DNA from 4 places in the Labrys okinawensis genome. Region 3 is predicted to be linked to each of the others. Evidence: riboswitches for the same ligand, from Rfam matches in the RefSeq annotation. Region 3 holds a riboswitch; each other region holds the start of a gene.

Region 1 (7,907 bases), 300 kb from region 3:
CTGGGCAGCGCCCTTCTCGGCGAAGTCACGCACGGAAGCGGGAACTTCCAGCTTGGACAGATTTTCGAAGGCGAGTTCAGTTTCGGACTTGTTCTTGGCAGTAACCACGGGAAGCTCCTTGAGACAACGTTAAAGTGGGCCGGGAGGCCTGGCGATACCTGGAGGGGCCTGCGGCTCAACGCGCTGCAACAAAGGCAACCTCATCTGCCTGGTTTTATAGCAAATGCACTTGTGCGACGCAATATCTTTGTTGCACTGCACAATCATCGGACGATTTGGCTTTTTTGGGGATTTTTGGTGTCGAAACAGCGCGGCGAGCGGTCACTAAGCCCGTGCTGAACTCTTCCATTTTGGCGGCAATGCGACAGGATATTGCGGCGCAATAGGTATGAAGGTAACGGTCTTCACTCAGATCGGGACCGTTTGGTCCATTTTGTTCCAGTCGACTTCCGTTAAGGAAAGTAAACAGCAGCACCATCGCTCGCAGACATGCCGTTCTTGCAAGACAGGGCTGCGTTTTCGCCGTGTCTTGCAAGTTTTGCAATGGTTTTTACTTCTGAGGCTTGGCGACGTCGGAGGCGATCTTGCTCGCCGTGGAACCGATATCCTTTGCCTGTTCTCCAAAGGCCTGGAGCTGGCTTTTGATGAAATCGCTCTGCAACTGCAGCACTTGCTGCGGGTCTCGGGCTTTCACTAGGCTGGAGGCAAATTCGAGCGCGGCCGCGACATTCTGCTCGGCATAGGTCAGCGCCTTGCGCCCGATATCCTTGCCGCCGGCCTGGATGGTGTCAGTGGTGCCTTCCAGCGTGCCGGCTGCCTTATAGGCGGCGCCCATGAAGCCGTCGAATGCCTTCTTGGCCTGCTCGACGCTCTTTTCGGCCATCTCGCGCATTTCGGGTGGAATCTCGAAATTGGGCGGTTTGGTTGTCATCTCACTGTCCTCCGTGGCCTTTTCAAGGCTATTTGACGATAGCGCAGCCTCGCCGTTTTAACCATGCCCCAGATCAACGGGGGATGACGGAGGGCTGGCGATTTACCGTTTTGTTTTCCATCTGTATTCATACTTTGTTAGTCATTTTCGCAGGTTTCAGGGAACGGCATGATCGAGGCACTGTTGCGCACCGCACTGCTTGCCGATCAGCGTCTGCAGGCGCTGACGGACGATCCGCGCCCGGCCTTCGTCTGGCAGCTTGACGGGCGTTCGCTGGTCTGGGCGAATCGCGCCGGCGCACAGAGCCTCGGCCTGTCGCCCGCCGACACCACGCGCCAGCAGTCCAATGCGGCGCTGGTCTCCCTTGCGCCCCAGATCGCCGCCATTGCCCGCAAACTGCCGCGCCCTGGCGCGATGCGGCTCGAGCGCCTGCGCCTGCCGGGCATGGGCGCGCTCGACACGCTCTCCTGCGCCTGCCGCTCCTTCGACGGCCCCGAAGGCTTTCTCGGCCTCCTTGTGCAATCGCTCGACCTTCCGCGCCGCGGCCGCCGGCAGCAGGGCTGGGCGCCGCCCTCGGTGCCCGAGACCCTGCCGCCCTTGCCGCAGACCGACGATGCCGGCCTCACCAAGCCCTATGAGCAGAGCGGAGCCTGGAGTTGGGTCGATCTCGACGGGGAGAAGCCTGCCACGGCGGCGGAGGAAGCACTCCCCAGGCCTGCCGCGCCTGCAAGAGCGGAACCGAGCAAGGTGGAGCCGCCACCGCAGCTGGTGGCCGCGGCGCCCGTCCAGCGCAGCAGGTCCGTGCGCTTCACGTTCCAGACGGATGCCGGTGGACGCTTCGTCACGGTTTCGCCGGAGTTGGTCCAGGTGCTTGGCCGCACCGGGGCTGACTGGACCGGCCGACGCTTCGAGGATATCGCCGCCGCTGCCGGCCTTCGGGACAGCACGGCCATCGCAGCCGCCCTGGCCGGCACCCAGACCTGGACAGGTCTCTCCTTGGTGTGGCCCGACCGGGCCGGCCGCCAGGAAATCCCGATCACGCTCAGTGCCTCGCCGGCGACGGGCAGCGAAGGTCGCTTCCAGGGCTTCCGTGGTTTCGGCGTCGCCGGCCTCCCCAGGCCGATGCTGGCGGCCGCCGAGCCGGAGCCGCAGGCCTCGCCCTCGATCGTTTGGCAGGAGGCCGACCCCAACGACGAGGGCGAATCGGATGTTGCGAGGCAGGGAGCCGAGCCGACACCTTCGGCATCGCCGCCCGAGCCCGTAAAGCCTGTCCGCCCGTCGACGGAAAGCAATGTCGTGCGCCTGCCGAGCAAGCCGGCGGCCGAGCGCATCGCCCAGGAACGGCAGGCGCTTGACCGCCAGGGACATGATCGCCACAGCCTGACGCCGACCGAGCGCATCGCCTTCCACGAGATCGCCAAGGCCCTCGGCGCGCGCATCGAAGGCGAGCCCATGCCGGCTGCCAGGCCCGAGACGCCCAAATCCGATATCGCCAAACCCGGCGCGTCGAAACCGGAAGTCGCCAAGGCCGAGCCGGCCAGGATCGAGCATGCCAACCCCGAGTCCATTAAGACCGGGGTGATCGGGCTCGAACCACAGCCGGGAGCGCCACAGTTCCAGCCTCCCAGGCCTGAACCGGAGATGCTGGATGAAGAGGCCCGGCTGCCGCGGGCGACTGACGAGGATCGCTGGCGCGAGGAGGAGATCTCCGAACCGCCCGCCCTCGAGCTTGCTCCCGGCGAGACGGAGCCCCCCCGCCCGATCCGGCTCGGCAGGCTCGACAAGGTGCCGGTCGCCCTGATCGACCGCCTGCCGATCGGCATCTTCATTGCCCGCGGCGAGGATCTGCAATTCGCCAACCGCACGATGCTCGAACTGCTCGGCTATCCCGACGTTGAGGCGATCCGCCGCGACGGTGGGCTCGACCGCGTCTTTGCAGGCGCGGCACCGACGGTGAGTGGGGAAGCCAGTTCCGGCGTGCTTCTGAAGACGGCCTCGGGGGAAACCATCACGGTCGACGGCAAAGTGCAGACCACGCATTGGGATGGGGAAAGCGCGTTGCTGATCTCGGTGCGTCGTCCGCTCGGCGAGATCAGCGCCGAGAAGCTGCGCTTTGCCGAGCGTCGCGCCGATGAATTGCAGGCGGTGCTCGACACCGCCACCGATGGCGTGGTGATCCTCGACAAGGAAGGGCGCATCGTTTCCATCAACCGCAGCGCCGAGGCCCTGTTCGGCTATGAGCAGCGCGAGATCGTCGGCAAGGACCTTTTGCTGCTGTTCGCGCCCGAGAGCCACCGCGCCGCGTATGACTACCTCGACAGCCTGCGCTCCAACGGTGTGGCGAGCCTGCTCAATGATGGGCGCGAGGTGGTGGGACGGGTGCGCCAGGGCGGCTCGGTGCCGCTGTTCATGACCATCGGACGCCTCGGCGACGACGGCAAGCGCCTCTGCGCCGTGCTGCGCGACGTCACTTCCTTCAAGAAGGCGGAAGGCGAGCTGACGGCAGCCAAGCGCCAGGCGGAGGAGGCCTCCTCGCAGAAGTCGGACTTCCTCGCCAAGATCTCGCATGAGGTGCGCACGCCCCTCAACGCCATCATCGGCTTTGCCGAGGTGATGATGGAGGAGCGCTTCGGCCCGATGGGCAATGAACGCTACCGCTCCTATGCGCGCGACATCCACACCTCAGGCGAACATGTCATCAGCCTGGTGAACGATCTCCTCGACCTCTCGAAGATCGAGGCCGGCAAGCTCGACCTCACCTTTGCCAGCGTCAATCTCAACGAGGTCGTGCAGCAATCGGTAAGCCTGATGCAGCCGCAGGCGAGCCGCGACCGCATCATCATCCGCATGGCGCTCGCCAATGGCCTGCCCAATGTCGTGGCCGACAACCGCTCCATGCGCCAGATCGTGCTGAACCTGTTATCGAACTCGATAAAGTTCACCCAGGCCGGCGGCCAGGCCATCATCTCCACCACGCTCTCCGAGCGGGGCGAGGCGGTGCTGCGCGTGCGCGATACCGGTGTCGGCATGACCGAGCGCGAACTTGCCATCGCCATGGAGCCCTTCCGCCAGGTTGCCTCGACCACCCTGGGCGGCACCGGCCTCGGCCTGCCGCTGACCAAGGCGCTGGTGGAAGCCAACCGAGCCACCTTCGCCATCCAGTCGACCAAGAACGCGGGGACGCTGGTGGAGGTGATCTTTCCCTCGACGAGGGTGCTGGCGGAGTAGCGCTGTGGCTGGGAGCGCGGACATCCCAGCGGCACTCGAAGGGTGTCGGACGATCCACTCTTCCTCAATCATGGAGCGGAACGTTTCCAAGAGCAGACGAGGACGTCCGCGCTCCCAGCCACAGCGCTTCCCCGCTTCTCCCAGCCATGCTACATCCCCATCACCTTCGGTGCCCGCGGTGGCGGGAGAATCGGGAACGCGGTTGAAAGCCGCGACGTGCCCAACGCTGTAAGGGGGACTGCCCGGGCTGATGCCACTCGCGATCGCGGGGAAGGCGCCGGGGTGGGATGATCCCGAGTCAGAAGACCGGCCGGAGGCGATAGGTTCCCGCGCGCGGACGGCGCGGGGATTGCCATCGTCAGGGGACAATCGATGGACAATAGCGAAGCTCTTTCGGCTTGTGGCCCTTTCTCCTCGGCCGAGCGGGACGCCGTCTACCGCGCCATCTATACCAGGCGCGATGTGCGCAGCCAGTTCAGCTCCGAGCCGGTGCCGGACGAGGTGTTGGCGCGTATCCTGCTCGCAGGCCATCACGCACCATCGGTCGGCTTCATGCAGCCCTGGAACTTCGTCGTGCTGCGCAGCCTGGAGATCCGGCTCAGGGTGCAGGAGCTGTTCCGCGAGGCCAACGAGGAAGCCGCGGCCCTGTTTCCGGCGGACAGGCAAGGCGCCTATAGAGCCCTGAAGCTCGAGGGCATCGTCGAGGCGCCGGTCAATCTGTGCATCACATGCGATCCCGACCGCGCCGGGCCGGTGGTGCTGGGGCGCACGCATGACAAGGCGATGGACAGCTATTCCACTGTCTGCGCCGTGCAGAACATCTGGCTGGCGGCGCGGGCCGAAGGCGTCGGCGTGGGCTGGGTCAGCATTATCGATCCCCTCAAGCTGCGCGCGCTTCTTGGCATTCCCGAGCGTGTGATCCCCGTGGCCTATCTATGCCTCGGTTATGTGCATGAAGCCTATATCCGCCCGGAGCTTGAAGTGAAGGGGTGGCGCAAGCGTTTGCCGGCCGAGGAAGTGCTGAATTTCGAAGGTTGGGGGCAGACGGCTGCCAATGAGCCCTTGCTCACTTTGATGCAACAGGGCATGGAAGGCGGACTTGTGCGGCCTTCCCCTTCGTAACATCTAGCGGCTGGCAGGCTGGGGTTGAAGTCGTAATCATGGATGCCATACGCAAATGGGCCGGTTGGATCGCCGCTCTCGTGCTGGTGAGCCTCTTGTTGCTGCAGGTGCCACGGGGTGTCTTCCTTCTCGCCATCGCAGCGGGAGTGGGCGGTCTCTACTGGATGACGAGGCCCAGGGCGAAAGGCGCGACTGTAAATTCCCCAAGCTCGCAGGCCTTAGACCCTCGGCCTCTCAACAAGGGTGTCGACGGTCCCGATCCGGCCGCGCTGACGCGCCGCCCGTTGCACCATCTCCAGGATGTGCGCCTTGCCGCGGTGGTCCTGATGATCCAGCTGGTGCGCACCGGCGCGCCGCTGACAGCGGCGGAGAAGAACGTCATCCATGAATTGATGGCCGATCCCCTGGAGGTCGAGGATCGGCAGGCTATGTTCGAACTAGCCTGGCAGTTGACCGACCGCGGCCGGGTTTTCTCGCCGGTTGCCGATGACCTCACGCCACTGCTCGTCAGCCGATTGACCATGGACGAGAGGCTGCAGTTCATCGAGATGCTGACCCGCGTCGCCAATGCTTATGGCGAGGCGAGCGACCTGCAGCAGGAGGCCATCGTGCGCCTGAAGCGCCGGCTCACCATGGCGCAGGCGGCGAACCTGCGGCGATAATGTCCTTACTCGAAGACGTTGGACAGGTTGCGGCCCGATATCACGCCGTCCTTCAAAGCGCGCAGGCGATGGGCGGTGATCACGAACAGGCCGATGACCCAGCCGCCCAGCAGCGGATAGATCAGAGCGACGAAGACCAGCAGAATGGTGTGCCCGAAGGCGGCGGGTGCCAGGAGATAGTCGAGGCCGAGGACAATACCCTGATAGATCGCCATGACTACGACCCCAGCCAGGCCGACCCCTAGCACCGGCCAGCGATAGTCGCTGGTGAGATATTTGCTGCGTCTGAGCGAGGCGATCGGGCCGAGCTCTTCGGTGATGCAGACGATGCCCGACAAGACATAGGGAAAGACGAGGTAAAGGAAGACGGCTCCCAGCGCGATCGCCAGGACGATGGAGAGAAAGCCGAGAACGCCCTGGAGCAGCGCCAAGACCAGCGCCACGACGAAGGCGAACACGATATAAGCCGCCACGAAAATAAGAAGCAGCAGGAGAGCCGGCAGCGATCTCTTCGCCCCCGTCAAGGCCGCCTCCCGGTCGGAGACGGGCGCGCCGACGTAGCGATCGTAGAGGATGCGCGTCATAGCGCAGGAGCAGACGATCGAGACGATGAAGATCAGCACCTCAAGTGTAATGAAGCGACCCATATTCTCCCGGACCATCTGTTCCATGGCACTCCCGTCCGCGGAAAACATCGATTGGGAATCGGCCCCGAAGGCTGCCACGGCGGCGATGAGGATCGGCAGGTTGAGGAAGAAAAGCCCCAGATAGCTCTTGATGCTGGTATTCCAGGCATCGTTGACGATCTGCCCCACGCCGAGTGAGGAGTCGCCGCGATAGCTTGGATTGGGTTGATGCATCGACATGGGCGCTCCACTGGATAGGAAGGGGCCCGGCTGCCTCCAGACCTTTGCCGAGAGTGTGGCGGCAGTATCGAGACGCGCAAGTGAAATGTCGTACACAACCCGTCGGGGAGCCGACGGGGGAGAGCTTGTCGCTCCGCGATGGAAGCAGGCCGCATTGGGGGGCGGGTGTTCAGACCCGCCTCTTGATTGCAGGGTGCTCCCAGGCAGGCGGGTCTGAAGACCCACCCCCCCGACCGAACCTCTCCTTAACCGCAGTGCATCAGACGATCATCTGATAGGCGGGCAGAGTGAGGAAGTCGGCAAAATCCGGCGCCAGCGAAAGCTGCTTGAAAAGCTTCACCGCCTCCGGGAAGCGCCCGCCGGAGAAGGCGGCATCGCCCACTTCGCCACGCACGCGCTGCATCTCTTCCTCGAACACGCCCTCGAACCAGGACGGCGTCACCGTGATGGCGCCCTCCAACGTCACACCGTATTTGACGAACTGCCAGATCTGGGCGCGGGAGATCTCGGCTGTGGCCGCATCTTCCATCAGGTTGTAGATCGGCACGGCGCCGCGGCCGCGCAGCCAGGCTTCCATATATTGCACGCCCACCCGGATATTGTCGCGCAGGCCCTCTGCCGTGCGGGTGCCTTCATGCACTTTGAGGAGTTCTATCTTGCCGACCTTCACGTCCTCGCGCTTCTTGTCGAGCTGGTTGGCCTCCGGCATCAGGCGGTTGAACACCTCCATCGCCACCGGTACGAGATCGGGATGGGCGACCCAGGTACCGTCATGCCCGTCGCCGGCCTCGCGCTCCTTATCGGCCTTGACCTTGGCGAAGGCAGCCTCGTTGGCGGTGGGGTTGTTCTTGATCGGGATCTGCGCCGCCATGCCGCCCATGGCGAAGGCGCCGCGGCGATGGCAGGTCTTGATCAGCAACAGAGAATAGGCACGCAGGAACGCCTTGCCCATGACCACCTGTGAACGGTCCGGCAGGACATAGGCCTGATTCTTGGCCAATTTCTTGATGAAGGAGAAGATGTAGTCCCAGCGTCCGCAATTGAGGCCGGCCATGTGGTCGCGCAATTCGTAGAGGATCTCGTCCATCTCGAAGGCCG
Region 2 (7,907 bases), 1.9 Mb from region 3:
TTCCCGCATCATCAGGCCAAGATTCTTGCGTGCCCGGCGCCACGGGGCATCAGCCGATTTGTAGATGATGTGCCGGAGATCGTTGAGGCGCCCGGGCGAGGCAGGCTTGCCCGCCTGCAGCCAAGCCTCGCGCGACTGTCCGCCCTTCCACGCCCTTGTGGTGAAGCCGAGAATCTCGACTCGCACCCCACAGCGCTCCAGCGTACGGGCGAGGATGTCGGCGCAGGATGCCGCCACGGTGATCGGGCGCCCGCGCATCGAGCCGGAATTGTCGATCAGCAGCGTCACCACCGTATCGCGGAAATCGGTGTCGCGCTCGCGCATGAAGGAAAGCGCCGACGTCGGGTCGATGATCACGCGCGACAGGCGCGCGGGATCGAGCGTGCCCTCCTCGAGGTCGAAGTCCCAGGAGCGGTTCTGCTGGGCCATCAGGCGACGCTGCAGCCGGTTGGCCAGGCGCGCCACCACGCCGGACAAGCTGGAGAGCTGCTTGTCGAGATAAGCACGCAGACGGTCGAGTTCCTCGGGGTCGCAGAGGTCCGCGGCATCCACGATCTCGTCGAACCGCGTGGTGAAGGCCCGATAGTCGGGGCCGCGCCTTTCATTGTCGCGGTGCTCGGGCGGGCGCCAAGGCTGGGCCGCCTCCTCGGCATCGCCCGTCTCCGTCTCGTCGGGCATGTCAGAGGAGGGAGATTCGGCGTCTTGTGTTTCGCCCTCCTGCGAATCCTCGTCATCCGTCTCCTTCTCCTCCATCTTCATGGCGTCGGATTCGTCCTGGGTCTCGCCCTGGTTCTCCTGGTTTTCGCCTTCCTGCTCGGAGTCGGCGTCGTTGTCGCGGTCATCGGAATCGTCCGCGTCGGCCTGCGCCTCGTCCGACAAGCCCATGTGCGTGAGCACATCGTTCATGGTGCGGGCGAAGGCGCGCTGGTTCTCGATCACGCTGTCGAGGCGCGCCAAATCCTTGCCGGCTTTCTCGTCGATGAAGGGGCGCCAGAGGTCGACCAGCTTGCGGGCGGGTTCCGGCGGGGGCAGGCCGGTGAGCTTCTCCCGCACCAGCAGCGCGAGCGCATCCTCGATCGGCGCCTCCTCGCGGACACGGATGTCTTCATATTTGCCGCCACGGAAATAGCGGTCCTCCAGCATGGCGGAGAGGTTGTTGGCCACACCCGTCATGCGGCGCGAGCCGATGGCCTCGCAGCGCGCCTGCTCCACCGCATCGAACACCGTGCGGGCTTGATCGTTCTGTGGCGCCAGGCGGCGGTGGATGCCGACATCGTGGCAGGCGAGGCGCAGCGCCATGGCATCGGCCTGGCCGCGCACGATCGCCGCGACATGGGTGTCGAGCTTGCGCGGCGGTTCGGACAGCCGCGCCTTGTCGGACATCAGGGCCGGCTTCTCGGAGGCGAAGGTCACTTCCAGGTCCGGCTTGCGGGCGATGGCGCGCAAGGTGCCGGCCACCGAACGCTTGAACGCATCGTTGGGGACGTCTTTGGCCTTGTCGCCGGGCTTGCGATTGGTGGTCATGATTCTGAGATATCCAATGCCACGCCATTCCTCAACCGGGAACTGGTCCGGCAAGCCTATTGGCGCCTGCGGCGGCGGGACGCGGAGGGTGTGCCTGCGGTCCCAGGTTCTATATCCGGCCCTCGGCAATCAGGTGATCGCGCAAAAGCGTCATGTTCTGCCGATTGGCGCGCCAGAAGATGTCGATGACGTCGCCGGCAACCGGCACAGTGCCGAGGGCGCCTTCGATGGCGACGTTGACGATCATGCGGGCGAGCAGGACGCGTGGCACACCGATGCGCACGGCCTCGATGACGATGATGCTCGACAGGAGCACGCCCGCCCAGTCGCCGAAGCCCGGTATCAGGCCGATGATCGCATCGACGCCGAAGCGGATCTTCGTGAAGGGAATGGAGAAGGCGATATCGAGAAGACGGGACAGCCTGTCGAGCCGCTCGACGCGAGCTCGCAGGTCATTCACACTGCCAGTTGCTGCAAAAGCCATGGATACTCGCCCTCCACGGCGCAGCAAATGGGAGGGAAGGGGGGCGGCTGCAAGGGGAAAGGGGACAATTACCTCAAATAACCAAGGTTGCGTACCCTTACCACCATCCCTGGAGCCAATCCCTACGTCAGCGCCACGTTCACCGAGCTCTCCGCCAGCTCCGCGCCGAACGCCCGCTGATAGAACTCCGCCACGAGGCTGCGTTCCAGCTCGTCGCATTTGTTCAGGAAGGTCACCCGGAAGGCGAAGCCGATGTCGTGGAAGATGTCGGCATTCTCGGCCCAGGTCAGCACCGTGCGCGGCGACATCACGGTGGAGAGGTCACCGTTCATGAAGGCATTGCGGGTCAGGTCGGCCACGCGCACCATCTTGTTGACGATGTCGCGACCGTTGGGGCTGCGCTGGTAATGCTTGGCCTTCGACAGGACGATGTCGACTTCCTTGTCGTGCTGCAGATAGTTCAGCGTGGTGACGATCGACCAGCGATCCATCTGGCCCTGGTTGATCTGCTGCGTGCCGTGATAGAGGCCGGAGGTGTCGCCCAGGCCCACCGTGTTGGTGGTGGCGAACAGGCGGAAGGCGGGGTGCGGGCGGATCACGCGCCGCTGGTCGAGCAGGGTCAGGCGGCCGGATACCTCAAGCACGCGCTGGATCACGAACATCACGTCGGGGCGGCCGGCGTCATATTCGTCGAAGACGAGGGCGATGTTGTTCTGCAAGGCCCAGGGCAGCATGCCGTCCCGGAACTCGGTGATCTGCTGGCCGTCTTTGAGGACGATGGCGTCCTTGCCGACGAGATCGATACGCGAGACATGGCTGTCGAGATTGATGCGCACGCAGGGCCAATTGAGGCGCGCGGCGACCTGCTCGATATGGGTCGACTTGCCGGTGCCGTGATAGCCGGTGACCATCACACGGCGATTATGGGCAAAGCCCGCGAGGATCGCCAGGGTGGTCGGCTTGTCGAAAAGATAGTCGGGGTCGAGGTCCGGGACGTGGTCGTCGGGCTTGGAATAGGCCGGGACCTGAAGATCCGTGTCGAAACCAAACAGCTTCTTGGCCGAGACCATGATATCCGGCAGGTTGGCCGGTGTCGTTTCGTTAGTCATAATGCCTTCCTTGGCTGTCGCCAGGACGGCGAAGCCGACAATCAGTACGAGCGGGCCTGAAAGCCCTCAGAGGGCAAGCCTAGCAAAGCCCGGCGCTTCGGAGCGTATTATAGGCCTGAATGATCCCGCGCAATTGATCTTCGCTGGATCGGTCGCCGCCATTGGCATCGGGGTGAAGCCGTTTGACGAGAGTCTTGTAGCGCGCCTTGATCTCCGGGCCGTTGGCCGTTTCCGGCAGATCCAGTGCTTCAAGCGCCTTGCGCTCGAGAATCTTGAGCCGGCGACGCTCCGGTTGGGGCGCCGTGGTCTGCCGGCGGAAGCCATGGGCGTCGTCGAAGAAACCAAAGTCGTCCTGGACGTCAGGGCCTGCCTGGGCGCCCCGCTTCTTGGCCCAGGGATTGACGCCCATTGTCCAGGTCGGCCGATGTCCGAAAGCGGCATCGCGCTGATAGGCGCTCACGGAATCGTCGGGCAGGCCGGCGAAATAATTGTAGTTCTTGTTGTAGTCGCGGACATGTTCGAGGCAGAAATGCCAGAACTGGCCCTCGCGATTGCGCCCCTTCGGCGCCCGAAATTCACCGTGATTGCGGCAATTGACGTGTTCGCACAGTCTCACGGACGCCTGATGGACCTCCTCGGCCCTCGGGCGCACCCGGATGCGATCAAACAAGGGCGAGTCCAAATCCATGATGACATCACTATGCGAGCGCCAGACCAATTGGGCAAGCGCGAGCTTAAGGACAAGGGGTTAATTGAGGCGGAATGCCGCGAAGCGGCAAGTCATTATATGGAGCCGCGCCCTAAAAAAGAAAGAGGCCGCCCGGATGGCGGCCCAAGTCTTAGGGAGGAAACGCCCAAGGAGGGCTGTAGAGGTGCGGAACGGCATCCACTACACAGCTTAGAGTGCGACTGCTCTCGTCATTTCGCAAGTGCGAAACAGATGAATTCGGTGCAAGAAAGCAAGAATTCCCGCCGGTGTGACATAAAGGCGACGCTTGGCTCGCAAGCCATTGGCCTGACCGTCAGGCCAATGGCCTGTACCTTCCCTTACGCCCGCCGGCCTTCGGGCTGCATCAATTTCTGCGCGAGAATGCCAAAGACCAGGCCCAGCGTGGTCCACAGGACGACATGGATGCCGAGCGAGGCGACCCGGAAGTTCCATAGCACATCGGCCGAGAAGTCGGCCGGCACTTCATGCACGCCCGGCAGCACCAGCATGGCGATGGCCATCACCACGACATAGGCAGCCGCCGCGATCAGGTTGGCGTTCCACCGGCCGAGACTCGCGGCCAGGCGATTGGCCGTGTTGAGCGCAGCGATCGCCACCAGCACCGAAAGTGCGACGATGCTGAAATAGAGGGCGGTCCTCAAGCCGATCGTGTCGGGATTGCCGACAGCCGGCGGGTTGGCCGGATATTTGAGTTGCGGAACGATCACAATTGTCGCAAGGCCGATGGCTGCGACGACGGCCGCAGTGGCCCTCGGGCTCAGCGAGCCGAGCCGTCCCTGCGCGAAGGCGAAGACGAGGGCGAAGATGCCACCGACCGCCGCGCCGTAGACCAGCACGCCGGTGAGCAGGCCGAAGCTCGCCTGCATCGGCCGGCTGACGAGTTCCTCCTCGTTGCCATGATCCTGGCCGGCGGCGGGGGCCGTCGACATGTTCATGTTCATGGCGGGAGCAGGTTTGGCCTCCTGCTGCGCCGAACGGCTCTCCTCGAAGGCGATGGCCGCATCCACCTGCGGTTCACCGAAGACCCTGGCAAAGCCAAAGGCGAGCAAGCCCGCGAGGATGCCAACAAGCATCCCCCGGATCAAAAGGGACCTGACCATGATGTGTCCGTTGCCCCTAGTGGCAGGGGAAGCCGAGCAGATGGCGGCCGTCATGCACCCATTCGTGGATGTACATGCCCTGGAAAATGGACGTCGCACCCTCTTCGGCGCCGACGAAGTAGATCGCCAGGAGAGCCAGCAGCAGCGTCAGGATGGCCCACGGCACGATTTCGCGCAGCGGAATGGTGATGGATTGCGGTGAGGAAGGCGCGAGAACGGCGGTCGTCATCATAAAGCTCCTTGGGATTACGCGTCCCGTTTGAGGCGTGCGTGCCTTGGAAGAGGTCTGACTGTCGAAGCGGCAGCGGATGCCGTCGATCACAGTGGCGCGACCGTGCCGGACTTTCACCGGCTTCTCAACCTTGGCGTGCAAATGGCATAAGCAGCGCATCTGTCGCCGCATGTCAATATTGTGCCGTCATTTTTGTGCTTGTAGAGACCATCGCATGACCCCGCGCCTGACCCTTATCTGCCATGCGGCGACGCCCGCCCTGCGCACGGCGAGTTTTCCCCTCGACGAAGCGCTCGATGACAGGGGCCTGTCGGCGGCCAGGGCGCTTGCGGGGCGATTCGAGAAGGTCGGCCGCATTCTCCTCAGTCCCGCCTTGCGGGCACGCCAGACGGCGCAGGCGATGGAGCTCGAGGGCGAGACATGCGAAGCCCTGCGCGAATGCGACTATGGACGCTGGGCGGGGCTCGGCTTCGAGGCGGTCGCCATCGCCGAGCCGGAGGGGGTGGCCGCCTGGGCCAGCGATCCCGATGCCCGTCCGCACGGCGGGGAATCTGTGACCAACCTCATCCGCCGTGTCGGCGCCTGGCTCGACGGCGAGCGCTTCGAGGGGCATGTGCTGGCCGTCACGCACGCCTCCGTCGTGCGGGCCGCCGCGGTGCACGCGCTCGGCGCCCCGGGGCAGGCCTTCTGGCGCATCGAGGCGGGGCCGCTGTCGGTCGCGGATCTCAGGCCTTCGCCAAGGGGTTGGACGTTGAGATTGGGATAGCTGGGAGTGGCGGTCTCCGACCGCCATTTTCCTGTTCAAAGAACGTACCGGTTCCAAGCATGGCGGTCGGAGACCGCCACTCCTACCCAAAGAACCCCAGCGCCGCCGCGACGATCGCCTCCGGCGCGTCCTCCTGCATGAGATGGCCGCAATCCGGGATCTCCGTCAGCCGGCAGCCGGGGAGCAGAGCGGCCAGCTCGCGCCCCCTCTCTACCGGGATCCAGCCATCCTCCACGCCCCAGAGCAGGCGCGATGGGCAGCGCAGATTAGGATAATGATCCTGGATCTCGTCCGTATAGCGCTGATCCATCTGGGCGATCTGGCGATAGAAGGCGGGCTTGCCGACCGGGCCTGTCCAGGGCGCGGCATAAGCCTGGCGTGCGGCGGCGGACAAGGGCCTGAAGGCGGCACCCTGCAGATAGGCGGTGAGGATGGCTTCCTGGATATAATCGGGTATGCCGGCGAAGGCCTCCTCGTACTGCCGGACATGGCGCACGAAAGGCGAGCCCCAGGGACGCACGGCCACGGGATCGATGAGGAGGAGGCGCTTATATTCGCAGCCGTCGAGGAGATGGGCGCGCAGCACCGTGGCGCCGCCGAAATCATGGGCGATCACGTCGGGCTGCTCCAGCGACCAGAACTGCAACAGCGCCGCCAGCAGCCGGTTCTGCATGCCCAGCGATACATCCTGGCCCTCCCGCTTCTCCGACTGGCCATAGCCGATGAGGTCGTAGAGGTAGATCTCGAAATGGCGCGCGAGCTCACGGGCGATCGCCCGCCAGACGAAGGAGGAGAACGGCGTGCCATGCACCAGCACCAAAGGCGGGCCGGCGCCGAAGCGGTCATAGGCGACGCTCTGGCCCTCGAATGTGAAGATCCGGCGGAGATTCCAGTCCATGGCGGCCTCTGATGGCGGGCTTCGAGGAAATCTGCGCCTGGTCGAAGGCGCGGGCAAGCGCTGGGAGCGCGGACATCTCTAAGACACTCAAGAGAGTGTCGGATGTCCGCGCTCCCAGGATTCGTCATTGGCTTGTCGTCGGGCCTTTTGTAGACAGGGCGCCCAACGAGGAATGATTGCATGCGCGTGGCAATGATCGGGACAGGCTATGTCGGGCTGGTGACGGGGGCGTGCCTCGCCGACTTCGGCCATGTCGTTGTTTGCGTCGACAAGGATCCGGCCAAGATCGAAGGCCTGCTCGCCGGTCGCATGCCGATCTACGAGCCCGGCCTTGAGCAGCTCGTGGCGCGAAACGTCAGGGAAAAGCGCCTATTCTTCACCACCGAGCTTGCGCCCGCGGTGAAGGAAGCGGCCGTGGTGTTCCTTGCCGTCGGCACGCCCTCGCGCCGCGGCGACGGCCATGCCGACCTCTCCTATGTCTATGGCGCCGTGCGCGAGATCGCCGCGGCAGCGGAAGGCTTCACCGTGGTGGTGACCAAGTCGACGGTGCCCGTCGGCACGGGCGACGAGGTCGAACGCCTCATCCGCGAGGTCAGGCCGGATGCCGACATTGCCGTGGTCTCCAACCCCGAATTCCTGCGCGAAGGCGCGGCGATCGAGGATTTCAAGCGCCCCGACCGCATTGTCGTCGGCGTCGAGGACGAGCGCGCCCGCATCGTGATGGCGGAAGTCTATCGCCCGCTCCATCTCAACCAGGGGCCGCTGCTGTTCACGGAACGGCGTACCTCCGAGATGATCAAATATGCAGCCAACGCCTTCCTGGCGACCAAGATCACCTTCATCAACGAGATCGCGGATCTGTGCGAGAAGGCCGGCGCCAATGTGCAAGAGGTGGCGCGCGGCATCGGCCTCGACAACCGCATCGGCGCGAAATTCCTGCATGCCGGCCCGGGCTATGGCGGCTCCTGCTTTCCGAAGGACACGCTGGCGCTGTTGCGCACAGGCCAGGAATATGGCGCGCCGCTGCGCATCGTCGAGGCGGTGGTGGGGGTCAACGACGCGCG
Region 3 (7,907 bases):
GATCGTGCCGCATGTCGTCCTCGCGAGTCCAGACGAGCTTCACGGGCTTGCCGACAGCCTTCGAGATGGTCACGGCCTGCACGAGTTCATCATTGACCGCGCGCCGGCCGAAGCCGCCGCCGAGGAAGCAGTTGTGGATCTCGACCTCGCTCGGCGGCACACCGGCAGCCTTGGCCGCGAGCTGCAGGGCCATGTCGGGATTCTGCGTTCCCATCCAGATCTCGACCTTGCCCTCGGTGACATGGGCCGTACAGTTGAGCGGCCCCATCGGGGCGTGGGCGAGATGCGGTGCCTGGTATATCGCATCGACGCGCTTGCCGGCGTTTAGGCCGGCATCGACATCGCCCTCCTTCTTGGCCGTGACGGCCGGGCCGTCGAGCGCGGCGATATAATCTGCGTCGAACTGCTTGGAGCTGGTATTGGCCGCAGGCCCCTCATCCCAGACGATCGGCAGATTGGCGAGTGCTTCCTTGGCGCGCCAGAAACGGTCGGCGACCACGGCGACACCGCCCTCAATCGGCACTACGGCGATGACGCCGCGCCGGCCCTTGATGGCGCCCTCGTCGTAGGACTTAACCTTGCCGCCGAAGACGGGGCAGGTAGACGCCGCGGCATAGACCATGTCGGGGAGGCGGATGTCGATGCCGAACTTGGCGGCACCGACGAGCTTGGGCGGCGTATCCAGACGGGCCAGCGGCTTGCCGATCAAGGTGAACTGGTCCGGCGTCTTGATAGCGGGATCGCTGGCGAGCGTGACCTTGGCGGCGTCGGCCGCGAGCTCGCCATAGCGCAGGCTCCTGCCGCTGGCCTGGTGAACCACCTTGCCATTGTCGACGCTGCAGCTGTCGGGCGAAACGTTCCAGCGTCCGGCAGCCGCCTGCACCAGCCGCACGCGGGCATTGGCGCCAGCCGCCTGAAGGAATTCGCGCGAACGCCGGACAGCGCCCGAGCCGCCGGTGCCCATGCGCTTGTAGACATTGTTCTCGCGCAGGTTCCGGCTGGCGGTGGCATATTCGGCCTTCACCCTGGCCCAGTCACAACCGAGTTCCTCGGCCACGATCATTGGCAGCGAGGTGAAGACGCCTTCGCCCATTTCCGATTGGGCGACGCGGATGATCACGGTGTCGTCGGGCTCGACCATGATCCAGGCGTTGATCTCCTCACCGGTTCTGGTCTCATCCCAAGGCTGGTTGTCGACGACGAGCGCACTGGCGGCTTGCGGAATGATGCCGCCGATCATCAGACCGCCGGCGGCGGTGAGGCTGATGGCAAGGAAGTTCCGGCGGCTCAGGCGAACCGCGTGTCTGTCGATGGCGTTCATGGTCCTACCCCTTCATCATGTCGGCGGCGCGATGGATGGCGGCGCGGATGCGCGGATAGGTGCCGCAGCGGCAGATATTGGTGATGGAACTGTCGATATCCTCGTCGCTCGGATGCGGCGTATCCTTGAGAAAGGCGGCGGCGGCCATGATCTGGCCGGACTGGCAATAGCCGCATTGGGGCACGTCCTCGGCCAGCCATGCCTGCTGCACCGGGTGCTTGCCGTCGGGCGAAAGGCCCTCGATCGTGGTGATGTGGGCGCCGTCGACGTCGCCGACCTGGGTCTGGCAGGAGCGGATGGCAGCGCCTTCGACATGCACGGTGCAGGCGCCACACTCGGCGATGCCGCAGCCGAACTTCGTGCCGGTGAGGCCGAGTTCGTCGCGGATGACCCAAAGCAGCGGGGTTTCGGGCTCAATATCGAGCTGATGCGAAATATTATTTACAATAAGGGCAACCATAGGCAGGCCTCTCAGCGGCTGATGCACGGCAGAAGACCAGGCCCATCGGCGTTGGCCTTCTGTTGGGCGATTGCGAGGAGGCCAGACTAGCAGCAATCAACGGGGCCGAACGGCCGGATAACGCAGACGTGAGTCATCGTTATCGGAGGGGAGCGTGCCGGGATTTTCGCATGCGCCAGACTGCATTCCCAAAGCCGGCAAAGTGCCGTGTCGGTTCAACGCTTGGGATGGAAATCCGACTGCGGCTGAATGTTCGCCGGCGAGAAAGTGCCTGCGCCGAGAATGACACTCGGATGGTCAGCAGGTTCTGGGCACGGCGCAGATCGTCGAGCTGGGAGGGATACACGCGGTCGCGGTCTTTCTGACGGGAGAGAGAAGAATCACGGCTTGAGCAGGAGCCTGCTGTAGCCGAGGGCGTCACCGCTGATGGCCACCAGCACGCCGATGGAAACCAGAATAAGACCGATCAGGAAGATTCGGACGATGCGCCGGTAGATCGGTTCCTCAAGGGAGGAGACGGACAGCATGCCCGCCATCGACCAGATCTGGAAAACGATGCCCACTGCGATGAGGACCACGGCGGCGAGGTCCTCTGGTATCCAGTTGCCCGGTTGGGAAGCCCAGTTGTTGAGAAACCCGAGCGAGAAGGCGAGCACCACGCCGATCGCCGTCACCGAGCCATTGCGGAAGGTGGCATCGATCCGCTTCGGCGGCTCGATGACAGGTGTCGGCGGCGGGGAGGGCGTCTCGTCGGCCATGGCAGCCTCGATGTTTGAGAGCTATTCGATGCCCTTATGCCGGATTTTGAGACAGCGATGGAAGCGTGAACATTGACAAGCCTGCTCGCACGGCCCTTATGTCATGCGCGAACGGTTTCTCTCGTTGAGAGAGAAGAGGGAATGCGGTGCGGGGATCTTTCCCAAAGCCGCGGCTGCCCCCGCAACTGTAAGCGGCGAGCGCTCTGCCACAGGCCACTGGGAAACCGGGAAGGCGGCGGTGCGCGGTGAACCGCGAGCCAGGAGACCTGCTGTTCGCCAGTGTTACACCGGTCCGGGCGGGGCGCCGCGGCCACCGGTTCCTTTTTGGAAGATCGCCGGCCTTTCCGTCGCTTCCAGCGCCCCGCAGCCGTTCCGGCGGCATGAATGGGGCCGATGCGAGAAACTCTTCTGCCAGTCCTGGTGCATGTCTGCGTAACCTGCAGACGCGAAGGCGATGATCCCGAGGCGCCCCGCCAGGGCTCACGCCTGCGCGATCGCCTTGCCGGCCTTCTGCCTGCGGGCATGACGCTCCAGCCGGTCGAATGCCTTGGCAACTGCAAGCGCTCCTGCACCGTGGCACTGTCCGCCCCCGGAAGCTGGACCTATGTCTTCGGCGATCTCACGGCCGAGAGCGGGCCGGATATCGTCACCGGCGCCAAGCTCCTCGCTCATTCGACGGACGGCCTGATGCCATGGCGCGGCCGTCCCGAACCTTTCAAGCGCAGCATGATCGCGCGCATACCACCCATCCAACCCCTCGAGGACGCTGCCGAATGAACGCGCCGCTGAAAGCAGAAATTGCCAAGGTTCCCTGCACCATCGTCACCGGCTTTCTTGGTGCCGGCAAGACGACCCTGATCCGCAATCTCCTTGCCACCGCCAATGGCCGCAGGCTCGCTCTGATCGTCAACGAGTTCGGCGATGTCGGCGTCGACGGCGACATCCTGAAATCCTGCGGCATCGAGAGCTGTCCGGAGGACGCGATCGTCGAACTCGCCAATGGCTGCATCTGCTGCACCGTCGCGGATGATTTCGTGCCGGCGCTCGAAACCCTGCTCGCCCGGCCCAACGCGCCCGAGCATATCGTCATCGAGACCTCCGGCCTGGCGCTGCCCAAGCCCCTGGTGAAGGCGTTCAACTGGCCGGCGATTCGCTCGCGCGTGACGGTCGATGGCGTGATCGCCGTGGTCGATGGCGCCGCCGTTGCCGCCGGCCGTTTTGCCGACGATCCCGAGGAGCTGAAGCGACGGGCCGAGGGCGATGCCTCGCTCGACCATGACAATCCGCTGGAGGAGGTCTATGAGGACCAGCTCCTCTGCGCCGATCTCGTGGTGCTGAACAAGGCCGATTTGATGTCGGTGGTCGAGGCCGACAACGTCGAAAAGGATATCGAGAAAACCGTGCCGCGCGCCGTCAAGGTGGTGCGCACCTCCGAGGGCCGGATCGATGCAGCGGTGCTGCTCGGCATCGGCGCGGCGGCGGAGAGCGACCTCGAAGGACGCCCCTCGCATCACGACCACGAGGAGGAGCATGATCACGACGATTTCGACACGTTCATCGTCGACCTGCCCGCCATTCTCGAGGCCGATGCGCTGGTCCGCAGGCTGAAGGCGGCCGCCGAGACGCATGACATCCTGCGCATCAAGGGCTTCGTCGCGATTGAAGGCAAGCCCATGCGCCTGCTGGTGCAGGGCGTCGGCGCCCGCTTCTCGCAGCATTTCGACCGCGCCTGGGCGCCGGGCGAGACCCGCGCCAGCCGTCTCGTCATCATCGGCGAGAAGGGCATCGACCAAGGGGCCATCAGGAAAGCTCTGGAGAACTGATGCATCTGCTGCCGGCCGATACGCGTTCGCTCGATGCCAGCGAGGCGGCCATCGATCTGGGCCAGGCGCCCGGACCGATCGTCTTTGCCTCGCTGACCGATAGCGACCTCGCTCTGGCGGCAGCCACGGGGCTCGACGGCCTGCGCCTCGCGCCCTTGCAGAAACTGCGCCACCCGATGTCGGTGGATCTCTATGTCGAGAACACGGCGAGGCACGCGAAGGCCATCGTCGTGCGTCTGCTTGGCGGCATGGACTACTGGCGCTACGGCGTCGAGGAACTGGCAGCAGCGGCGCGTACGCACGGCATCGCCCTGGCGCTGATCCCCGGCGACGCCAGGCCGGATGGCCGGCTCGCCGCGCTCTCCACCGTGCCGGCGGAGGCGCTGGAGACGCTGGCGCGCTATTGGCGCGAGGGCGGGGCGGCGAATGCGCGATCGTCGTTGCTCTATGCCGCGCGGCTGGGCGGGTTGGATTTCGGCGATCCGGACGAGCCGGTCACTGTGCCGAAGTATGGCACGCTGGGAGCGCGGACATCTTGTCCGCATCTTGGAAACGTCACGCCTGGCGAGAAGGAAGATGCGGACAAGATGTCCGCGCTCCCAGCGGTCATCCTCTTCTACCGCTCCATCCTGCTCTCCGCCGACACCGCCCCCATCACAGCCCTTGCAGAGGCCCTGGAAGGCCACGGCCTCCTACCCACCGCCCTCTATGTCGGATCCCTCAAGGACGCCGAGACCGCCACCTGGGTGTGCGGGCAGCTCGGGGCCTTGAAGCCCGCCGTCATCCTCAACGCCACTGCCTTCTCCGCCCTGGACGACGACGGCGCTTCGCCGCTCGACAGAGCCGATTGCCCGGTGCTGCAGGTCATCACATCCTCCTCGGTGGAGGAGGCCTGGGAGGCGTCCAGCCGCGGCCTTTCGGCCAGCGATCTCGCCATGCATGTGGCCTTGCCCGAACTCGACGGCCGCCTCAGCGCCGGCGTGATCTCCTTCAAGGCCGAGCGGCAGGCCGGCGCTTTCTCGCACCTGGCGCATCGGCCGCATGCCGAGCGCATCGCCGCGGTGGCCGCCAAGGCCGCGGCCTGGGCCCGGCTTGCCGCCAAGCCGCGGGCAGAGCGCCGGCTCGGCCTGGTGCTCTCCAACTATCCCGGCGCGGACGGGCGCCTCGCCCATGCCGTCGGACTGGACGCGCCGGCCTCCACGCTGGCGATCCTCGATCGGCTGGAGGCGGAGGGGTATGCGATAGCGGAGCGGCCGAAAGACGGGGCGGAACTGCTAAAGCGGCTGGAACCGATTCTCGGGACCGCAGGCGTCTCGCCTGCCCTTGCAAACGATACCGGTTCGGGTGAGGGCGCAGGCTTGGTGTGCCGGTCTTCAGACCGGCATGCCCGCGACGGCGAAGAAGTTGCCGGTCCGAAGACCGGCACACCGACCCCGGTCCTTTCCCTCCAAGCCTACCGCACCTGGCTCGACACCCTCCCGAAAGCCATCCGAGAAAAACTCCTCACGCACTGGGGCGATCCCGCCACCGATCCGCTCTGCCGAGACAGCACCTTCACCTTCGCCGGCCTGATCTGCGGCCATGTCGCCATCGCCATCCAGCCCGACCGCGGTTCGGCCCTCGATCGCAAGGGCGATCACCATTCGCCGGACCTGCCGCCGCGCCATTCCTATCTCGCCTTCTATCTCTGGCTGCGCGAGAGCTTCGACATGGATGCGATGATCCATCTCGGCACGCATGGCACGCTGGAGTGGCTGCCCGGCAAGGCCACAGCTCTCTCGGCGGAGTGTTTCCCGGAACTGGCGGCCGGCCATCTGCCGGTGCTCTATCCCTTCATCGTCAACAATCCAGGCGAGGCGGCACAGGCCAAGCGCCGGCTCGGCGCCGTGACCATCGGCCACCTCACGCCGCCCTTGCGCGAGGCTGGGCTTTCGGGCGCCGCGATCGAAGTGGAGCGCCTTATCGACGAATATGCCAGTGCCGACGGGCTCGACCAGCGGCGCATGGGCTATCTGCGCCGGGAGATCATCGAGAAGGCGCAAGATGGCGGCCTCACCGCGGAATGCGGCATCGCGCCCGAAGCCGGTGAAGAGGAGACGCTAGCAAGGCTCGATGCCTTCCTCTGCGACGTCAAGGAGCTGCAGATCCGCGACGGCTTGCATGTCTTCGGGCAGACGCCGACGGACTCCAGCCATCTCCTCGATGTTCTGGCAGCAGCCGGCGGCGAGGCCGAGCGCCCGGCGCTTGCGGCCCGGCTCGAACGCTGTGGGGAGGCCGAGATGGCGGGCCTGATCGCCGGGCTCGACGGCCGCTTCGTCCGACCGGGTCCCGCCGGTGCGCCGACACGGGGCCGTGCAGACGTGCTGCCCACGGGGCGCAACCTCACCACGCTCGATCCGCGCGCCATCCCGACCCGCGCCGCCTATGCGATTGGATCGCGCGCGGCCGATGCCCTGGTGCAGCGTTTCCTGCAGGATCATGGCGACCATCCCCGCCGCATCGTGCTCGACCTTTGGGGCTCGGCCACCATGCGCACGGGAGGTGATGATCTTGCTCAGGCGCTGGCGCTTCTTGGTGTCAGGCCTGTCTGGGACAATGGCTCCAACCGGGTCTCCGGCTTTGAGATCCTGCCGCAAGCCAGGCTCGACCGGCCGCGCGTCGATGTCACCTTGCGCATCTCCGGCCTCTTCCGCGATGTCTTTGCCCAGCAGATCGCCTTGTTCGACGAGGTCGTGCGGGCCGTCGCAGCGCTGGATGAGACGCCAGAGTGGAACCCGCTTGCCGAAGCAGTCCGAGCCACTGCCGAACGCCCGCTGCGCATCTTCGGCGCCGCGCCCTCGGCCTATGGAGCCGGCGTCACCGATCGCATTGCCCGCGGCGCCTGGGAGACCCGCGCCGATCTCGGCCGCGATTATCTCGCCGCCAGCGCCCATGCCTATGGCGCCGGCTTGGATGGCGATGCCGCGCCCGCGGATTTTGCCGCGCGCGTCGCCAGCGCCGATGCCCATGTGCATGGCCAGGACCATCGCGAGATCGACATTCTCGACGATGTCACCTTTGCCGCGCACCAGGGCGGTTTCGCCGCGGCGCTGGAGGCGCTCGGCGCCAAGGCCGCGCTCTACCATGCCGATCTCACCAATCCTCAGGCCCCGAAGCTGCGCAGCCTTGGCGAGGAGGTCGGCCGCCTCGTGCACGGCCGCGCAGCCAGCCGGCGCTGGATCGACGGCATGATGGCGCATGGCTACGCAGGCGCTGCCGAGATGGCGAATGCCATGGATTCGCTCTTTGCCTTCTCCGCCACGGCGGGCGTCGTCACCAATGCCGCCTTCGACCGCATGCACGAGGCCTATGTCGAGGATGCCGAGGTCAGCGCCTTTCTCGAAAGGCACAATCCGGCCGCCGGCCGCGCCATCCGCGCCCGCCTCGCGGAAGCGATCCGACGCGGCCTCTGGCAGCCGCGGCGCAACTCCGCCAGCCAGCTTCTGGACGACGCGGCATGAGCGGCCAGCGCAAGGGCTGGTGCCCAGGCGCCCTCCAGCCGATGC
Region 4 (7,907 bases), 1.6 Mb from region 3:
TGGGCTCGCAGTTCCTTCTTCAAGGCAGCGAGCTCTTGCTTGGCCCTGGCCTTGAAGCTTGTGATATCGGCTTTGATCTTGGCGATAAGACCTGTGTCGCGATAACGATCCAGACGCCCCTGCAGGCGGATGGCATCCTCGCGCGCTTGTTCGAGAAAGAGCAGTTTCTCGGCAAAACGGGCCAATCTGGCATCTGAGAACGCGGGTTTTTGCTCCCCCAAGGCCGTGAAGCGGGCAATCAAGACGGCATCGATGACGTCCGTCTTGGCCCTCTTGAGCTGCATCTTGCGGTAGAGCTTGATCTGGGCGGGCTGGTGCTGGGCGATCGCGAAGCCGGCTTCCTGCAAGGCCTGGATTAAATCGAAGCCGTAGCTGCCGGTGGCCTCCACGCCAACCAGGCTTACCTGCTGGCGCTTGAGGAAGGCGATGATCTGGGCAAAGCCCGCAGGCTCGTTGCTGGCTTCCAGCCGCTCCTCATCCTTGTCCAACCCGACATCGAGCTTGGCCTTGCCGATGTCGATTCCTGCAACGTTCATGCTACCATGAGATGTCTTCATTTGGCCCTGCCTTGTGTGCGAACCCAAGGTTCTGGCAACCTTCCGGGTCGATTGAAGAGGCCGTCCGACGATCAAGCTCCAAGACAGGCCCAAGCCTGGTGGCGATCACGATCCGAACGAACGGCCGCCATGGGCTGGGTGGCCACCCAGCCCATGGCACTCCTCACGAAGCAGCACAACTAAAGCACATCCCAATTACACAAGTGGCGATCTCTGATCGCCATTCTTGGAAACGATGTGTTTACCGGTGAAGAAGATGGCGATCGGAGATCGCCACTCCGCGTTTCGCGCGCCTTTTTCTGCAAAGTTAGCGCATATGGGCTGGAAGCTTGCGATCCCAGGGTCGCCTTCAGGCATCCGCGCGAACGCGACGCCGGCGCCCGCGCGAACGGCCCGCATGCGTGCGAACTTCGTCCAGCAATTCACATAGATGCGGCAGGAGCGGATTGTGCTCGGGGGAGGCGGTGAGGAGCTGGCACTTCAGATCGATCGCCGCGGTCGCCAGATCCACGCCCGGCTTGAGGCTGAGAACCCAGCTGAACAGCAGTGTGCGAGCCCGCTCCTCCGCCGTCTCGACAATATCGCCCGACATCGAGAGCAGGGCGTGCACGACAAGCGCATCGGGATTGAGAGGTTCGAAGGCCTGCATGGCTCAGGCCTCGATCTCGACGCGGCCGACCGGCCGTGTGCAGCAGGCAAGCACGAAACCGGCCTCGATCTCCTCCTCTCGGATGCCGCCCTGATGGTTCATCACCGTCTCGCCGGACAGGCGCTGCACCTTGCAGGTTCCACACAGGCCCATGGTGCATCCGGTCGGCAGGTTGAGGCCGGCGGCACGGGCGAGCTGCAGGATGGTCTCCTGGCTGGAGGAGGGGACCTCGATACCGGAACGCGTGAAGGCGACGCTCCCTTCGCTAACCGCCTCGGGATCGATCTGGACAGACTTCTCGTCAATCTCCGGCGGCTGGAAGCTCTCCTCATGATAGCGGCGCATGTCGTAGCCATTGGCCTCCAGCATGTCCTTCACCGCCGCCATGAAGGGCGCGGGACCGCAACAGAACACTTCACGCTCACGGAAATCAGGAGCGATCAGGCGCAGGGCCGGGGCATTGAGACGGCCGCGAAAGCCGGTCCATATTTCGCCGGCATCGGCCTCCTCGACGATCCAGGCAAGGCGCAGATGCCGCATGCCGGCAGCAAGGCGCTCCAGTTCGTGCCGGAAGATGATCTCCGAGGGCCGGCGCGCGCAATTGACGAAGGCAATGTCGGTGGCCTTGCCGTGGTCGGCGGCAAAGCGCGTCATCGACATCATCGGCGTAATGCCGGAACCGGCTGAGATGAAGAGGTATTTCTCCGCCGGATGGCGGTGGAAGGTGAACTGGCCGAGCGGGCCATGGGCCTTCATCCGCGTGCCCGGCTTGAGGTTATCGAGCATCCAGCGCGTGCCGACGCTGGTCGCCTGCGCCTTGGCGGTGACGCTGATCGACATCGGGCGCGATGGGCTGGAGGAGAGCGTATAGGTCCGCAGCACGGGACCGTTCGCCGCCGGGATCTCCAGGGTGATGAACTGGCCCGGCTCATAGCGGAACCAGCCTTCCTCGGAGGCGCGGAAGGTGAAGGTCGCCACATCGCGGCCTTCGCTGACGATCGAGACGCATTCCAGTGTCTGCGCCTTGTCGTTCCAGGGTGGGGTTTGGTCGAGATGCTTGAACATGGGATCCTGGGAGCGCGGACTTCCAGTCCGCTCTTGGAGAGGTATCGCTTGCGGAAAAGAAGAGCGGACAGGATGTCCGCGCTCCCGGCTTACGCCACGCTGCGCAGGCGCACGGCGTCGCCGCCCAGCGATGCTTCCATCGCGTTGCGGTACCATTCGACGAACTGCATCACGCCGCCTTCATGATCCGGCGCATAGGGGCCGGGCGTGTAGGCGGGCGAGGAGACGCCGCGCTGGTTCTCCTCGACGATCTGGCGGTCCTGGTCGTTGGTCATGGTCCAGACATGAGTGAGGTCATCGAGATTGTAGTCGACGCCTTCGACCGCATCCTTGTGCACCAGCCACTTGGTGGTGACCTGCGTCTCCCTTGGGCCGATCGGGATGACGCGGAAGCTGACCGCGTGGTCACCCAGCACATGGTTCCAGGTGGTGGGATAATGGAAAAGCAGCAGCGTGCCGATATTGCCGTCCTCGATCGATGAACTCAGCGGCCGGCTCACGGCCGGCTTGCCCGACATGGTGTAGCTGAGCGCGTTTCGCAGCAGCGGCATGCGGGCCGTGCGGAACTGGCCGCTCTCCGAGATCTTGAAGGTGGAGGGCAGGCCGGCCTCCTCGCAGCGGTCCCAATGGGCCGATATCAAGGGGTCGTCCTGGGCACCCTGCACACCGCTCACCGTGGGCGCTTCCGGGAAGGTGCGGCAGAGCTCGGGATGGTTGCCGGAGCAATGGTAGCATTCGCGATTGTTCTCCCATACCAGCTTCCAGTTGCCCTGCTCGACAATGGTGCTCTCGAAGGCGACCTTCGCATCCTTGAGCCGATGCGGCGCCAGATAGGGCATCACCTGCGCGCGGAAGGCCTCGAAGTCCGGCGCGTCCTTGGCGAGGCATATCCAGAGATAGCCGCCGACGCTCTCGCAGTGGACGGGCTTCAGGCCGTATTGCCTGGCATCGAAATTCGCGCCCATGTCCCGGGCGAACAGAAGGCGGCCGTCGAGCTCGTAGGTCCACTGGTGATAGGGGCAGACGAGCTTGGCGACGGTGCCGCGCTCGGCCGAACACAGACGCGAACCACGGTGGCGGCAGGAATTGTGGAAGGCGCGGATGGCGCCGTCGCCCGAGCGCAGCACGATGACGGGATAGTCGCCGATCTGCAGGGTGATGTAGCTGCCGGGCTTGGCCAGCTCGCAATCATGGCCGGCGAACAGCCATTCGCGATACCAGATATGCTCCATGTCGAGCTTGAAGTAGTCGGCGTCCGTATAGAACTTGCCGTCCAGCGTCGTGCCGGGGCGATGGCCGCGAAGGCGGCCGAGCATGTCCTGATGCGCATTCATGTCAAAATCCCACGTGACCATCTGTGCGTTTGACGGAGAGTGGTGGGACTGGAAGCGGATGGAATTGCTCGTGCCGGCGGCACCCGAATCCCTATCCTCCTTCCGGAACGCCCGCCGCGATCCATCGGTTTCATTCGCGGCTGGTTTCCGGGCTCAGGAGTGGCCTTTGGGGCCTGGTCTTGGCGCCTTCCCAGATCGTTGCCGATCCAGTGGCTGATTGCCTCGACCAACTCCTCTACCGTTGCGGGGGCAGCGCCGGGGTTTCCGCCGGCTTCCCAATTATCCGATCCTCCTCCCAAAGCAGGACCGGCACCTCGAATATTTCAAGACTACATCGAGTCGCTGCACGCACTAGAGACGAAGCGACGTCGGCTGGTGTGTTCGGGACATTGTCGCGGGGAGTGCGCTCAGGAAGCCATAGGCAGCGGCAGCGATAAGGTCTACATCAAGGCCCATGATGGGCAGTTTGGAATTGCCCTGATCTCGCAATCCAGCCGGAGCCTTTCTCCAATGCCTGCCGATTCCGTCTCCAACCCCTCCTATCCCCATGTGCCCCTGTTTCCGTTGGGAGCGGACGAGACGCCTTACCGGAAGCTGACGGACCAGGGCGTGCGTGTGGAGAAGATCGGCGACAAGGAAGTGCTGCAGGTCGAAGGCGAGGCGATGCGCCTCCTGGCCGAGCAGGCCTTCGCCGACATCAACCATCTCCTGCGGCCCGCCCACCTGCAGCAGCTGCGCAACATTCTCGAAGATCCCGAGGCGACCGACAATGACCGCTTCGTCGCCTATGACCTCCTGAAGAACGCCAATATCGCAGCCGGCGGCGTGCTGCCGATGTGCCAGGACACGGGCACGGCCATCGTGATGGCCAAGAAGGGCCGCAAGGTCTGGACCGACGGCGAGGACGAGGGCGCCATCGCGCAAGGCATCCGCGACGCCTATGAGAAGAAGAACCTGCGGTATTCGCAGCTCGCCCCGCTCTCCATGTTCGAGGAGAAGAACACCAAGACCAACCTGCCGGCCCAGATCGACATCGCGGCGGAAGGGGAGGAAGCCTACAAGTTCCTCTTCATCGCCAAGGGCGGCGGCTCGGCCAACAAGACCTTCCTCTATCAGGCGACGCCGTCGATCCTGTCGAAGGACCGGCTGATCGCTTTTCTCAAGGAGAAGATCCTCACCCTCGGCACGGCCGCGTGCCCGCCCTATCACCTGGCGGTGGTGATCGGCGGAACCTCGGCAGAGCTGACGCTGAAGGCCGTCAAGCTCGCCTCGGCGCATTATCTCGATACGCTGCCGACGCAGGGTTCCGAGCTTGGCCATGCCTTCCGCGACCTCGAACTCGAGCAGGAAGTGCATGCGCTCACCCAGTCGCTCGGTGTCGGTGCGCAGTTCGGCGGCAAGTATTTCTGCCATGACGTGCGTGTCATCCGCCTGCCGCGCCACGGCGCCAGCCTTCCCATCGGTCTCGGCGTTTCCTGCTCGGCGGACCGCCAGGCCATGGGCAAAATCACGCGCGAGGGCATCTTCCTCGAAGAACTCGAGCATAATCCTGCGCGCTTCCTGCCCGAGATCGACGAGAGCAGGCTCGGTGGCCCCGTAGTCAAGATCGACCTGAACCAGTCGATGTCGAAGATCCTGGAGACGCTGTCGCAATATCCGGTGAAGACGCGGGTGTCCCTCTCGGGGCCGATCATCGTGGCTCGGGACCTCGCCCATGCCAAGCTGCGCGAGCGCCTGGAAACCGGCGGCGGCCTGCCCGACTACATCAGGAACCACCCCGTCTATTATGCCGGCCCGGCCAAGACGCCGGCCGGCTACGCCTCCGGATCCTTCGGCCCGACCACGGCGGGGCGCATGGACTCCTATGTCGATCAGTTCCAGGCAGCCGGCGGGTCGATGGTGATGCTCGCCAAGGGCAATCGCTCGGCCCAGGTGCGCGAAGCCTGCGCCAAGCATGGCGGCTTCTACCTCGGCTCGATCGGCGGCCCGGCCGCCCGCCTTGCGCAGGACTGCATCAAGAAAGTAGAGGTGCTCGAATATCCCGAACTCGGCATGGAGGCCGTCTGGCGGATCGAGGTTGAGGATTTCCCCGCCTTCATCGTGATCGACGACAAAGGCAACGACTTCTTCAAGGAGCTCAATCTGGGCTGAAAACGCTCATTCGGACGCAAATTCGACCCCTTCCGTGACCCCGGGAGGGGTTTTCTTTTGCCTGCACGCAGTCGTGGCGCAGTGGTGCACATTCGCCACAGTCATGAACAAACGAATTTTGTGTCTAAAACGTGACACACCTTAACATTGTGTAATTTGAGGTAAAGGCGCAGGATTCTTTCGCTGCAATGCAAAAAGCAGCCTTGTTTAAGTGATGCGAGACATACTCTACAACTTAAACGCGAATATCTCAACGAGTAAAGACCTATGTTGAGATGTCAAATAAAATAATTCGGGGTTTATCGATGACCATACGTTCCATTATTCTCGGCGCCTGCGCCGGCTTGCTCACTGTTGGGGCGGCTGCTGCTGCCGACCTTCCGATGACGAAGGGGGAGGCCGTAGAATATGTGAAGGTCTGCTCGGCCTTCGGCCCGGGCTTCTTCTATATTCCGGGAAGCGACACCTGCCTTCAGATCAGCGGCCAGATCCGCGCGGACTATTGGTACCAGTCGAACCCGGATCCTGCTTCCAACAAGCGGAATATCAACCAGACCCAGTTCCGCACGAATGCCCGTATTCGCTTCGATGCGCGTACCCAGACGGACTACGGTCTCCTGCGCTCCTTCTTCGAATTGCAGGCAGAGTCGAACGCTGGCACGGCGCCCCCGTTCGGTACAGGTGTCCATGATACTTTCACCGTCCGCCAGGCCTATCTGCAGTTCGGCGGTTTGACGGCTGGTTTCGCCTGGTCGCCTTACGCATTCTACGATCCAAAATATCAGGCCGAGTTTTTCGCACCCTATTTCGGCGAGCAGGGCCGCCGGAACTTGATCAGCTACACGGCCCAGTTTGATAAGGCGTTCGCCACGCTGTCCATCGAAGACAACCGCGATCACCGCGCCGGCACCACCTTCGGCAACAGCGGTACGTTGAATGGCGTCGCCATCAATACAGAAGGCGGTGCCCAGGTTCCGGATATCGTCGGCGTGATCGGCTATGACGACAACAAGACGGGCTGGGGCCGCGTCCAGGTGATGGGCGCCCTGCATCAGAATCGCTCGGCGCTCGCGGCCTATGGCACCGATTGGGGCTATTCGGTTGGTGCTGCAGGCAACATCAACTTCCCAATCCTCTCTGGTGCCTATATCGCGGCCGAAGGCAGCTATTCGGAAGGTGCCGTCAAGTATCTTGGTGTGGGTGGTTCCCAACCAAGTGGCAGCAGCCTGCTGAGCTTCGGCGGCACGGATGCATATGCTTCCACCGTGGCACCGTTTGATCTTGACCGGGCCAAGGGTTGGGCCATCCAGGCCGAAGCTGGCCTCAAGTTCACCGACCAGCTCCAGGCTGTGCTGTTCGGCGGTTATCTCCGCTACGATGCGCCGAACATTGCTACCAGCGCGACTGCCGATTTCCATTATTATGTCGTCGGTGGCCAGCTGAATTACACCGTGGTGAAGGGCTTCATCGCTGGTGCCGAAGTCTGGTACCAGAACAAGGATCCGAATGGCGGCGGTACGACGGTAACGGCAAATCCACGCGACACGGCTGACAGCGTCGGCGCCGGTGTACGTCTGCGCCGGACCTTCTGACCGTTCCGGCTTTCTCCAAGCGAATCAACGCCGCGTCTTCCGACGCGGCGTTTTCATTTGGAGCCCCTGAAGCGGCGAGGCCTTGTACTGTTCGCCTGCTCCGAGCTTGGCGTGATTGAGGAAGGCTATTTCTTTCCCCTGTCTGGGCCGCGGCCCTGGCAATCTGCCCCATTCATCACCCAACCACCGAACGTGAAGGTTCCAAAAGCGGCAGCCTGAGGCTGCCCCACCTATCCCGCCTCAGCCAACAAGTATGCACGTGTAAACTCAGAATGGCTTTACGCAGGATTCACTTTGCGCGCTGAGAACAAAAATAGAACTTGCGTGAACCGGAACAAAATGCGTACATAACCCCATGGGCACGGAGTCGCCGGCAAGGCAGCGAAGGCCAACGCTTAGGAAACGCATCCATTGGATGACGAATCCATTCATGCTTGATAGGGAACGGGCATATGAGTCAGACACAGCTGCGCTTGGTCGAAGGAACTTCCATGGACAAGACGAAGGCGCTCGACGCCGCCCTATCACAGATCGAACGTTCCTTTGGGAAAGGTTCGAT

What was found. A riboswitch is a leader RNA that binds a small molecule or an ion and turns the genes downstream of it on or off. The one in region 3 is predicted to bind cobalamin.
Region 1: another riboswitch for cobalamin. It lies ahead of bluB (5,6-dimethylbenzimidazole synthase); the one in region 3 lies ahead of ACMDCR_RS07005 (DUF1636 family protein).
Region 2: another riboswitch for cobalamin. It lies ahead of ACMDCR_RS30445 (CbtB domain-containing protein); the one in region 3 lies ahead of ACMDCR_RS07005 (DUF1636 family protein).
Region 4: another riboswitch for cobalamin. It lies ahead of ACMDCR_RS14430 (aromatic ring-hydroxylating oxygenase subunit alpha); the one in region 3 lies ahead of ACMDCR_RS07005 (DUF1636 family protein).

The regions. Positions count from the first base shown of each region.
Region 1 is NZ_CP178864.1:1,763,426-1,771,332, forward strand. Features, by position in the region: gene ACMDCR_RS08325 (phasin) at 1-108, opposite strand, end outside; gene ACMDCR_RS08330 (phasin) at 551-931, opposite strand; gene ACMDCR_RS08335 (PAS domain-containing protein) at 1,100-4,159, shown strand; cobalamin riboswitch at 4,310-4,489, shown strand; gene bluB (5,6-dimethylbenzimidazole synthase) at 4,532-5,281, shown strand; gene ACMDCR_RS08345 (TerB family tellurite resistance protein) at 5,320-5,943, shown strand; gene ACMDCR_RS08350 (hypothetical protein) at 5,949-6,809, opposite strand; gene aceB (malate synthase A) at 7,069-7,907, opposite strand, start outside.
Region 2 is NZ_CP178864.1:6,561,304-6,569,210, reverse strand. Features, by position in the region: gene cobT (cobaltochelatase subunit CobT) at 1-1,527, opposite strand, end outside; gene ACMDCR_RS30465 (DUF4112 domain-containing protein) at 1,634-2,008, opposite strand; gene cobS (cobaltochelatase subunit CobS) at 2,131-3,117, opposite strand; gene ACMDCR_RS30455 (J domain-containing protein) at 3,197-3,787, opposite strand; gene ACMDCR_RS30450 (CbtA family protein) at 4,165-4,947, opposite strand; gene ACMDCR_RS30445 (CbtB domain-containing protein) at 4,964-5,176, opposite strand; cobalamin riboswitch at 5,210-5,358, opposite strand; gene ACMDCR_RS30440 (histidine phosphatase family protein) at 5,394-5,945, shown strand; gene ACMDCR_RS30435 (alpha/beta fold hydrolase) at 6,028-6,843, opposite strand; gene ACMDCR_RS30430 (UDP-glucose dehydrogenase family protein) at 7,024-7,907, shown strand, end outside.
Region 3 is NZ_CP178864.1:1,458,624-1,466,530, forward strand. Features, by position in the region: gene ACMDCR_RS06990 (molybdopterin cofactor-binding domain-containing protein) at 1-1,321, opposite strand, end outside; gene ACMDCR_RS06995 ((2Fe-2S)-binding protein) at 1,326-1,781, opposite strand; gene ACMDCR_RS07000 (hypothetical protein) at 2,162-2,539, opposite strand; cobalamin riboswitch at 2,635-2,828, shown strand; gene ACMDCR_RS07005 (DUF1636 family protein) at 2,933-3,316, shown strand; gene cobW (cobalamin biosynthesis protein CobW) at 3,313-4,362, shown strand; gene cobN (cobaltochelatase subunit CobN) at 4,362-7,862, shown strand; gene cobG (precorrin-3B synthase) at 7,859-7,907, shown strand, end outside.
Region 4 is NZ_CP178864.1:3,095,706-3,103,612, forward strand. Features, by position in the region: gene ACMDCR_RS14415 (IS110 family transposase) at 1-536, opposite strand, end outside; gene ACMDCR_RS14420 (hypothetical protein) at 907-1,206, opposite strand; gene ACMDCR_RS14425 (2Fe-2S iron-sulfur cluster-binding protein) at 1,210-2,271, opposite strand; gene ACMDCR_RS14430 (aromatic ring-hydroxylating oxygenase subunit alpha) at 2,361-3,605, opposite strand; cobalamin riboswitch at 3,726-3,937, opposite strand; gene ACMDCR_RS14435 (fumarate hydratase) at 4,116-5,756, shown strand; gene ACMDCR_RS14440 (porin) at 6,062-7,348, shown strand; gene recA (recombinase RecA) at 7,801-7,907, shown strand, end outside.